2 regions of the Secundilactobacillus malefermentans genome follow, and region 2 is predicted to be linked to the other one. Evidence: a T-box and tRNA genes for the amino acid it is inferred to sense, from the RefSeq annotation. Region 2 holds a T-box; the other holds one or more tRNA genes.

Region 1 (5,250 bases), 460 kb from region 2:
AAGCTTATCATTTTAAAATGAGAGTTTGATCCTGGCTCAGGATGAACGCTGGCGGCGTGCCTAATACATGCAAGTCGAACGCATCCCGTTGATTTGAAGTGCTTGCACTGATAATTAACATCGGATGAGTGGCGAACTGGTGAGTAACACGTGGGTAACTTGCCCAAAAGTAGGGGATAACATTTGGAAACAGGTGCTAATACCGTATAACAACGAAAATCGCATGATTTTCGTTTGAAAGATGGTTTCGGCTATCACTTTTGGATAGACCCGCGGTGCATTAGCTAGTTGGTAGAGTAATGGTTTACCAAGGCAATGATGCATAGCCGACCTGAGAGGGTAATCGGCCACATTGGGACTGAGACACGGCCCAAACTCCTACGGGAGGCAGCAGTAGGGAATCTTCCACAATGGACGAAAGTCTGATGGAGCAACGCCGCGTGAGTGAAGAAGGGTTTCGGCTCGTAAAACTCTGTTGTTGGAGAAGAACGAACGTGAGAGTAACTGTTCACGTTGTGACGGTATCCAACCAGAAAGCCACGGCTAACTACGTGCCAGCAGCCGCGGTAATACGTAGGTGGCAAGCGTTATCCGGATTTATTGGGCGTAAAGAGAGTGCAGGCGGTTTGTTAAGTCTGATGTGAAAGCCTTCGGCTCAACCGAAGAAGTGCATTGGAAACTGATAAACTTGAGTGCAGAAAAGGACAGTGGAACTCCATGTGTAGCGGTGAAATGCGTAGATATATGGAAGAACACCAGTGGCGAAGGCGGCTGTCTGGTCTGTAACTGACGCTGAGACTCGAAAGCATGGGTAGCGAACAGGATTAGATACCCTGGTAGTCCATGCCGTAAACGATGAATGCTAAGTGTTGGAGGGTTTCCGCCCTTCAGTGCTGCAGCTAACGCATTAAGCATTCCGCCTGGGGAGTACGACCGCAAGGTTGAAACTCAAAGGAATTGACGGGGGCCCGCACAAGCGGTGGAGCATGTGGTTTAATTCGAAGCTACGCGAAGAACCTTACCAGGTCTTGACATCTTCTGCCAACCTAAGAGATTAGGCGTTCCCTTCGGGGACAGAATGACAGGTGGTGCATGGTTGTCGTCAGCTCGTGTCGTGAGATGTTGGGTTAAGTCCCGCAACGAGCGCAACCCTTATTATCAGTTGCCAGCATTAAGTTGGGCACTCTGGTGAGACTGCCGGTGATAAACCGGAGGAAGGTGGGGATGACGTCAAATCATCATGCCCCTTATGACCTGGGCTACACACGTGCTACAATGGACGGTACAACGAGTCGCGAACTCGCGAGGGTAAGCTAATCTCTTAAAGCCGTTCTCAGTTCGGACTGTAGGCTGCAACTCGCCTACACGAAGTTGGAATCGCTAGTAATCGCGGATCAGCATGCCGCGGTGAATACGTTCCCGGGCCTTGTACACACCGCCCGTCACACCATGAGAGTTTGTAACACCCAAAGTCGGTTCGGTAACCTTCGGGAGCCAGCCGCCTAAGGTGGGACAGATGATTAGGGTGAAGTCGTAACAAGGTAGCCGTAGGAGAACCTGCGGCTGGATCACCTCCTTTCTAAGGATAATACGGAAGGTTGCACATAAGTCGAAACTTTGTTTAGTTTTGAGGGGTTTACTCTCAAAAATGTGAGAACAGCTATTTGGGCCTGTAGCTCAGTTGGTGAGAGCGCACGCCTGATAAGCGTGAGGTCGATGGTTCGAGTCCATTCAGGCCCACTCGACATGCGAAAACATGTTAATATGGGGAATTAGCTCAGATGGGAGAGCACCTGCTTTGCAAGCAGGGGGTCAGCGGTTCGATCCCGCTATTCTCCATTGACCCTAATGGGTCAAGGAATTTGATCTTTGAAAACTAGATAATATCAATTTTTTCCTTTAATTTTATTGTAATAAATTAATTAAAGCCGAGAACACCGCGTATTTTTTGAGTTTTGAAACAAGTTTATATCGCGTAACATACTCAATTAACCGTTATCACGAAGTGATAGCTAGGTTAAGTTATGAAGGGCGCATGGTGAATGCCTTGGCACTAGGAGCCGATGAAGGACGGGACTAACACCGATATGCTTCGGGGAGCTGTACGTAAGCTTTGATCCGGAGATTTCCGAATGGGGAAACCCAATCATCTTAGTCGATGATTGTTGCCTGGGGAATACATACTCAAGTAACGGCAGACGTGGGGAACTGAAACATCTAAGTACCCACAGGAATAGAAAGAAAAATCGATTCCCTAAGTAGCGGCGAGCGAACGGGGAACAGCCCAAACCAACGAGCTTGCTTGTTGGGGTTGTAGGACTGAACATTTGAGTTACCAAAGCTTTCGATAGTTGAATAGGTTGGGAAGCCTAACCGCAGATGGTGAAAGTCCAGTAAGCGAAATCGAGAGCCCTCAGTTCAGGATCCTGAGTACGGCGGAACACGTGAAATTCCGTCGGAATCCGGGAGGACCATCTCCCAAGGCTAAATACTCCCTAGTGACCGATAGTAAACCAGTACCGTGAGGGAAAGGTGAAAAGCACCCCGGAAGGGGAGTGAAATAGTTCCTGAAACCATGTGCCTACAATTAGTTAGAGCCCGTTAATGGGTGATAGCGTGCCTTTTGTAGAATGAACCGGCGAGTTACGTTTACATGCAAGGTTAAGTCGAAGAGACGGAGCCGTAGCGAAAGCGAGTCTGAAACGGGCGTTTCAGTATGTAGATGTAGACCCGAAACCAGGTGACCTACCCATGTCCAGGCTGAAGGTGCGGTAAAACGCGCTGGAGGGCCGAACCCGTGTACGTTGAAAAGTGCTGGGATGAGGTGTGGGTAGCGGTGAAATTCCAAACGAACTTGGAGATAGCTGGTTCTCTCCGAAATAGCTTTAGGGCTAGCCTTGGAGTAAAGAATCGTGGAGGTAGAGCCACTGTTTGGACTAGGGGCCCGTCATGGGTTACTGAATTCAGATAAACTCCGAATGCCATAGATTTATATCCAGGAGTCAGACGGTGAGTGATAAGATCCATCGTCGAAAGGGGAACAGCCCAGACCACCAATTAAGGTCCCTAAATGTATGCTAAGTGGAAAAGGCGGTGAAGTTGCATAGACAGCTAGGATGTTGGCTCAGAAGCAGCCACCATTTAAAGAGTGCGTAATAGCTCACTAGCCGAGTGATTTTGCGCCGAAAATGTACCGGGGCTAAGTATACTACCGAAATTGTGGATACAACCGTAAGGTTGTGTGATAGGAGAGCGTTCTAAGGGCAGAGAAGCTAGATCGTAAGGACTAGTGGAGCGCTTAGAAGTGAGAATGCCGGTATGAGTAGCGAAAGACCAGTGAGAATCTGGTCCACCGAATGACTAAGGTTTCCTGGGGAAGGCTCGTCCTCCCAGGGTTAGTCGGGACCTAAGTCGAGGCCGAGAGGCGTAGACGATGGATAACAGGTTGAGATTCCTGTACTAGTTAAACGTGTTTGAACGATGGAGGGACGCAGAAGGCTAAGGTGAGCATTCAGTTGGATAAGAATGTTCAAGCAACGAGTCTGGTTAGCAGTCAAATGCTGGTGACCGAGTAGACAAGTTGTGATGAGGACCGAATTAAGTAGGGAAGCACCTGATGTCACGCTGCCGAGAAAAGCTTCTAGTGAATGTTTAACTACCCGTACCGCAAACCGACACAGGTAGTCGAGGAGAGAATCCTAAGGTGAGCGAGTGAACTCTCGTTAAGGAACTCGGCAAAATGACCCCGTAACTTCGGGAGAAGGGGTGCTGCACGCAAGTGTAGCCGCAGTGAATAGGCCCAGGCGACTGTTTATCAAAAACACAGGTTTCTGCAAAATCGTAAGATGACGTATAGGGGCTGACGCCTGCCCGGTGCTGGAAGGTTAAGTGGATGAGTTAGCTTCGGCGAAGCCCAGAAATGAAGCCCCAGTAAACGGCGGCCGTAACTATAACGGTCCTAAGGTAGCGAAATTCCTTGTCGGGTAAGTTCCGACCCGCACGAAAGGCGTAACGATCTGGGCACTGTCTCAACGAGAGACTCGGTGAAATTAAAGTACCTGTGAAGATGCAGGTTACCCGCGACAGGACGGAAAGACCCCATGGAGCTTTACTATAGCTTGATATTGGGTGTTGGCACAGCTTGTACAGGATAGGTCGGAGCCGTAGAGGCCGGAACGCTAGTTTCGGCAGAGGCGCTGGTGGGATACGACCCTGGCTGTGTGAACACTCTAACCCGCACCACTAATCGTGGTGGGAGACAGTGTCAGGTGGGTAGTTTGACTGGGGCGGTCGCCTCCTAAAGAGTAACGGAGGCGCCCAAAGGTTCCCTCAGAATGGTTGGAAATCATTCATAGAGTGTAAAGGCAGAAGGGAGCTTGACTGCGAGACAGACAAGTCGAGCAGGGACGAAAGTCGGGCTTAGTGATCCGGTGGTACCGTATGGAAGGGCCATCGCTCAACGGATAAAAGCTACCCTGGGGATAACAGGCTTATCTCCCCCAAGAGTCCACATCGACGGGGAGGTTTGGCACCTCGATGTCGGCTCATCGCATCCTGGGGCTGTAGTCGGTCCCAAGGGTTGGGCTGTTCGCCCATTAAAGCGGTACGCGAGCTGGGTTCAGAACGTCGTGAGACAGTTCGGTCCCTATCCGTCGCGGGCGTAGGAAATTTGAGAGGATCTGTTCCTAGTACGAGAGGACCGGAATGGACATACCGCTGGTGTACCAGTTGTTCCGCCAGGAGCATCGCTGGGTAGCTATGTATGGATGAGATAAACGCTGAAAGCATCTAAGTGTGAAACTCACCTCGAGATGAGATTTCCCATTCCATTAAGGAAGTAAGACCCCTGAGAGATGATCAGGTAGATAGGCTGGGAGTGGAAGTGCAGCGATGCATGGAGCGGACCAGTACTAATCGGTCGAGGACTTAACCACAGAGTGGTGTTCTCTGAAGGAATTGATATTATCTAGTTTTGAGAGCTCAAGTTCTCAATAGTGTGGTGGCGATAGCCTAAAGGATACACCTGTTCCCATGCCGAACACAGAAGTTAAGCTTTAGCACGCCGAGAGTAGTTGGGGGATCGCCCCCTGCAAGGGTAGGACGTTGCCACGCAATTTATTCCGATATTTCTAGATGGTGAAAGTTGTTTAAACAAAGGAGGTTCGAATCCTCCTATCGGAAGTTAGATGGAGAGTTGTCCGAGCTGGCCGAAGGAGCACCATTGGAAATGGTGTAAACGGGCAAAAACCT
Region 2 (5,250 bases):
TCATTGTTGAAGTTTTCAGCATCAGCTGGCGCTTCATCAAGATTCTTCACGTTCAGTTCAGAAACCATCAATATTTGACGGACATCTGTATCCAACTCGTCAAATAATCTCTTAGTACCTTCACTGGCGTAAATCGTCAAGCTAGCATCTAGTGACTTACCAATGAGTTTTTGATCTCGTGCCTCTTCTAACACCTTAAGCACGTGACCACGCAATTTCATAAATTGTTCCCAATTTGACTTAACGGTTTCTTCGTTAGACAAATGAGTAGGCTCAGGCATTTCAGAAAGTTGAACGAACGCTTCAGACTCATCCAAGAATTCCCAAATTTCTTCAGTCGTATGCGGCAGAATTGGGGTTAACAATTTGACTAAGGAAACAAGCACTTTATAAAAGACTGTTTGCATTGAGCGTCGAGTCTGGCTGTCCACTGAATCAATATACAAAAGATCTTTTGCAAAATCTAAGTAAAATGCAGATAGGTCAGTAATCACAAAGTTCATCAGCTTCTTATAAATGTTTAGGAAATCAAATTTCTCGTAATCAGCCTCAACTTCTGAAATAAAATCATTCAGCTTAATCAGCATAAATTTGTCTGCAGATTCCAAATCATCGTCTGCGACAGCATTTGTTTTTGGATCAAAGTCCGACGTATTTGCGAGCAAATAACGCAGCGTGTTTCGGAGCTTTTTATATGAATCCGAAATTTTTGCAAATGCATCCATCGATACTCGAACGTCCGCAGATGAATCAACAGAAGAAACCCATAGGCGAATAATCTCTGCACCCATTCGTTTGATAACTTCTGCTGGTGCAATGGTATTTCCAAGTGATTTACTCATTTTATGACCCTGACTATCTAAAGTAAATCCTTGAGAAAGAAGCTTCTTATAAGGCGCTTTACCTGAAAAGGCGACACTCGTAATCAAACTTGAGTTAAACCAGCCTCGGTATTGGTCTGATCCTTCAAGGTATAGGTCTGCTGGATAATCTAAATTATCTCGTTCGGCAAGAACACCTTGATGAGATGAACCTGAGTCAAACCAAACATCCATAATATCGGTTTCTTTAGTGAACTTTCCATTTGGTGAATGATCAGATTTAAAGTTATCAAGGAGTAGATCCTTTGCCTCTCTATCAAACCAAACATCTGATCCATATTGCTCAAATAAGTCAGCTACATGATTAATTGTTTCTGGGGTGATAATAGCCTCCCCATCTTCGCCATAAAAAATTGGAAGCGGAACGCCCCAAACCCGTTGTCGAGAAATAACCCAGTCGCCACGATCTTTAATCATGTTATAAAGGCGACGTTTCCCCCAACCTGGGAAGAATTCAACATCATCGATAGCGCCAAGAATTTCATCCCTGATTTTATCAACTGATGCAAACCATTGAGGTGTAGCTCGGAAAATAACTGGCTTCTTTGTCCGCCAATCAAATGGGTAACTATGTTCATATGGCATATAGTCAAGTAATAAATTTTGTTCTTTGAGCTTATCTAGTGCAATCTGATTAGCATCATCGTAGAAGACCCCTTCAAAATCTTTACCGGCTTCTGCGGTCATGAATCCTTTATCATCCACTGGAACAAGGACATCTAGACCATACTTCATTCCAACTTGCCAGTCATCCATACCAAATCCTGGAGCAGTGTGCACAAGGCCAGTTCCTGCTTCAAGCGTCACAAAATTACCTAACATCGTGACTAACTTACGTTCTGGGTAAAATGGATGTTGACAGAGAACTCGATCTAACTGAGATCCCTTCAACGTTTTGACTGTTTGAATGTCCTTCCAGCCAAATTTTTCAGCTGCCTCTGAAACCAATTCAGTTGCAATCACGAATTGACGTTCATCTTCATCATGTTTAACAACGGAATAATCAAAATTAGCATCAACTGTAATTCCTTCTGAAGCGGGAATTGTCCAAGGGGTCGTCGTCCAAACGACTAAGTAAGTCACCTCGTTATCAAGGATTCCTTTACCGTCAACAACTTTTTCGCCATAAAAAGCAGAAGGTGAAGTTACATCGTGATACTCCACTTCAGCCTCAGCCATTGCTGATTCAGAAGACCATGACCAGAAAACGGGTTTCTTTCCCTTGTAAATTAAACCTTTCTTTGCCATTTCGCCAAATACTCGAATTTCTTGTGCTTCAAATTCTGGCTTTAATGTCAAATAAGGATTGTCCCATTCGCCGGCAACACCAAGCCGCTTAAACTCTTCACGTTGACGGTCTACTTGTTCCAACGCATACTTTCGGCAAAGTTGACGGAATTCAGTAGTCGACATTTTTTTACGGTCGTAACCCATTTTAGTTAATTGTTGCTCAATGGGTAGTCCATGAGTATCCCAGCCAGGAACGTATGGTGCTCGGTAGCCACTCATCGACTTATAACGAACAATAAAGTCTTTTGAAATCTTGTTTAAGGCATGACCCATATGGATATCGCCATTTGCATATGGAGGGCCATCATGAAGAATAAAGGTTGGCTTTCCCTCATTAATTTTTTGTCTCAATTGATAGACGTTATTATCTTCCCACGCCTTTTGACGCTCTACTTCCTTCACGGGCAAATTGCCACGCATCTTAAACTTGGTTTTTCCAAGATTTAAAGTATCTTTTACATGCATGTAACATCCTCCTCATATTTACCGTTAGTTTCATCATCTGAAACGGTGAAATGAACCCACTAGCATTAGTTAGCTCATTTCACCGTTCCAAAGGACACAAAAAGACCTCATCCCAAGGGACGAAGTCTTCGCGGTACCACCCAAATTCAGAATACAAGTATTCTCTTAAAAGTGATAACGGAACTACCGGTTTAATCTATTTCATTCAATTAAACACTCAGAGATGATTAACCATTAATAAATTTCCTATCGACCTTACACCACTCGCCGACTCGCTTTAGGATTTATTAATAATTACTATTCTCTTCAATGTATTATTAACTCATTATTTATTGGAATCTTTAATTGCTTCATCTTTATCCTTAGTTGCTTGTGTATCATCATCAGGAAAAATGACAACAGTTTGCTGATTTTGCTCAGCTGCTACTGGTTGATCAGCATCAATAATTTCGCCTTCACTCGCAGAAGCTTTATCTGAGTCTACGCCAGAATTCTCACTACTGTCAAGTTGATCATCCATTAATTTGCGAATCTCATTATATGAAGTTGGAACTCCTTCTTGTAAGAGGTCATCCCAATCTTTACTCTTAGTAACCTCAAGTTGGCTTTCAAGCATAACTTGTAATCGTTGACGGAAAACGCGCGTACTTTTCTTTAAGTCGTCTGTTTCAACCGCTAGCTGTTGCGCACGCTTTGCCGCTTGATTCAAGGTATCATTTGCCTTATCAGAAGCTTCAGACACAATATCGGATGCTTGTTTTTGAGCTTCCTGGGTGATGATTTCGGCTTCACGCTGAGAATTAGCCCGAACCCGATCAGCTGCTTCCTGTGCCACAATGATAGATTGATTTAAAGAATCTTTCAAATCGTTAAAATACTTTAGTTTTTCCTGACTTGCATCAAGATTTTCAGTCAATTCTTTATTTTCTTTCAGGGTAATTTGGTAATCCTTAATGACCTTATCAAGAAAGTCATTGACCTCATCTATGTTATATCCCCGCATTTTTGTCGAGAATTCTTTATCATGAATATCCATTGGACTAAGTACCATAACTAATTCCTCCCAGTTACCTTTATTTTCTCAAAACAGCCAGTGTAACCCTGGTTTTCTCTTTCTTGGTTTGACCATCTAAACTGATCAACTTGATTCGACCAAAACCTCTGATTGAAACAATGTCAGCGATTGCTAACTCATAATCGGGTTTATTTGATTCAGCCCAATTAACACGAACTTTTCCTGCTTCTACAAGTGCCTTTGATCGATGCCTTGAAAGATGAAAAGCAGTCGCGACAATACTATCTAATCTAATAGATGAAAGTGTTGCCCCCTCCTCTTCCCATTCATTGAGGGGTTCAACTGCTTCGCTATTCTCTTTCGGCGTCAAGTGAACCTTTATTTTACCAATCTGATCAACCTGGTTTTCAAAATACGACGTTATTCCCGTTTCAACGAAAAATTGCCATCTTTCTCCATCCGTAATGATATCCCCAATTACTTCTCTATCAACGCCAATATTGGCTAAAGTTCCCAAAACTTGACTATGATGAAGATCGGCAAATTTCGTTGGATAAATGATTTCAAAAAGTGTCACTTCAAAATCAGTTTTTTTCGGTTCGAAGTACTCGGGATAAATCAAAACTCGATTTAATTCTGCGCCTGGATAACCACCATATGGTTGCATCTTAACGTTATCATTTCCATTCACAATCGTTGTTAGTATAAAAACTTGTCGTGGATTTAAAAAATGTGTTAAGACCGGTCGATACTCTTCACTGGCTTCATTTATTAAGTCGGTTGCTGTCTCAATGAATGCTTCTTCATCCCTTCGAAAGTGCTGTGCCAAATTACTCTCCAAAACGATTCTCCTTTACCGTGGTTATAGATAAATCCCAAAGAACCTGGCAATTAATCGAATTCCATCTTGTACTAAGAACAAGACAATTAAGGCAACAACTGGTGCAAATCCGACCATGCCTATTCGAGCAAAGTTAAACCAGCGTTGAAAAGGTTCAACGATTCGTCCTAAGAATCTACCAAGTGCTGAGCTATAAGCTCCTGGAAACCAGCTTAATAATGCATAAATAACAATCGCCCAGGTGTAAATATTAATTAATTGAATAATTCCAGATAAAATCCAGCCAATAATTTCGATTAATGGTCACTCCCTACGTTTTATTTAAATTGGTTATCTAAACTTGAGGTTAGATTACCAGAAATTTCAAAATTATGTGGTGTACAAAGGAATATTTGATCCCCTATTCGCTCGATATCTCCATTGATGGCAAAAACTGTTCCAGTTAAAAAATCAACAATTCGTTTTGCTTGATCTTCTTCTACTCTGGAAAAATTAATGATTGCAGCTTCATTTTTAATAAGTTGCTTAGCAATTTCTTTAACATCCGAATAAATCCGTGGCTCAAACAAAGCAATTTTGCTAGAACCAGCTTTTGGTGAGTTAATTGAAACAACATTCGACTTAACATTAGTTGAATCAAATGAACGATTAAATGAATTTTCTTCATACTCCTCATCATTATCGACATTATCTTCATCCATTCCGAAGAATTTACTAAAACTAAATTTTGCAGCCATTGGTTTTCGCTCCCTTCAACG

The links. The T-box of region 2 lies ahead of ileS (isoleucine--tRNA ligase). A T-box ahead of a tRNA ligase gene usually reads a tRNA of that ligase, here a tRNA-Ile.
Region 1: it encodes a tRNA-Ile, which carries the amino acid that the T-box ahead of ileS (isoleucine--tRNA ligase) is inferred to sense. The anticodon was not compared.

Annotation. Positions count from the first base shown of each region.
Region 1 is NZ_CP042371.1:1,769,321-1,774,570, forward strand. It holds rRNA gene FGL90_RS08650 (16S ribosomal RNA) at 14-1,579, shown strand; tRNA gene FGL90_RS08655 (tRNA-Ile) at 1,667-1,740, shown strand; tRNA gene FGL90_RS08660 (tRNA-Ala) at 1,767-1,839, shown strand; rRNA gene FGL90_RS08665 (23S ribosomal RNA) at 2,016-4,934, shown strand; rRNA gene rrf (5S ribosomal RNA) at 4,996-5,112, shown strand; tRNA gene FGL90_RS08675 (tRNA-Ser) at 5,189-5,250, shown strand, end outside.
Region 2 is NZ_CP042371.1:202,244-207,493, forward strand. It holds gene ileS (isoleucine--tRNA ligase) at 1-2,636, opposite strand, end outside; T-box leader at 2,749-2,955, opposite strand; gene FGL90_RS01005 (DivIVA domain-containing protein) at 2,962-3,687, opposite strand; gene FGL90_RS01010 (YlmH family RNA-binding protein) at 3,710-4,492, opposite strand; gene FGL90_RS01015 (YggT family protein) at 4,514-4,783, opposite strand; gene FGL90_RS01020 (cell division protein SepF) at 4,810-5,229, opposite strand.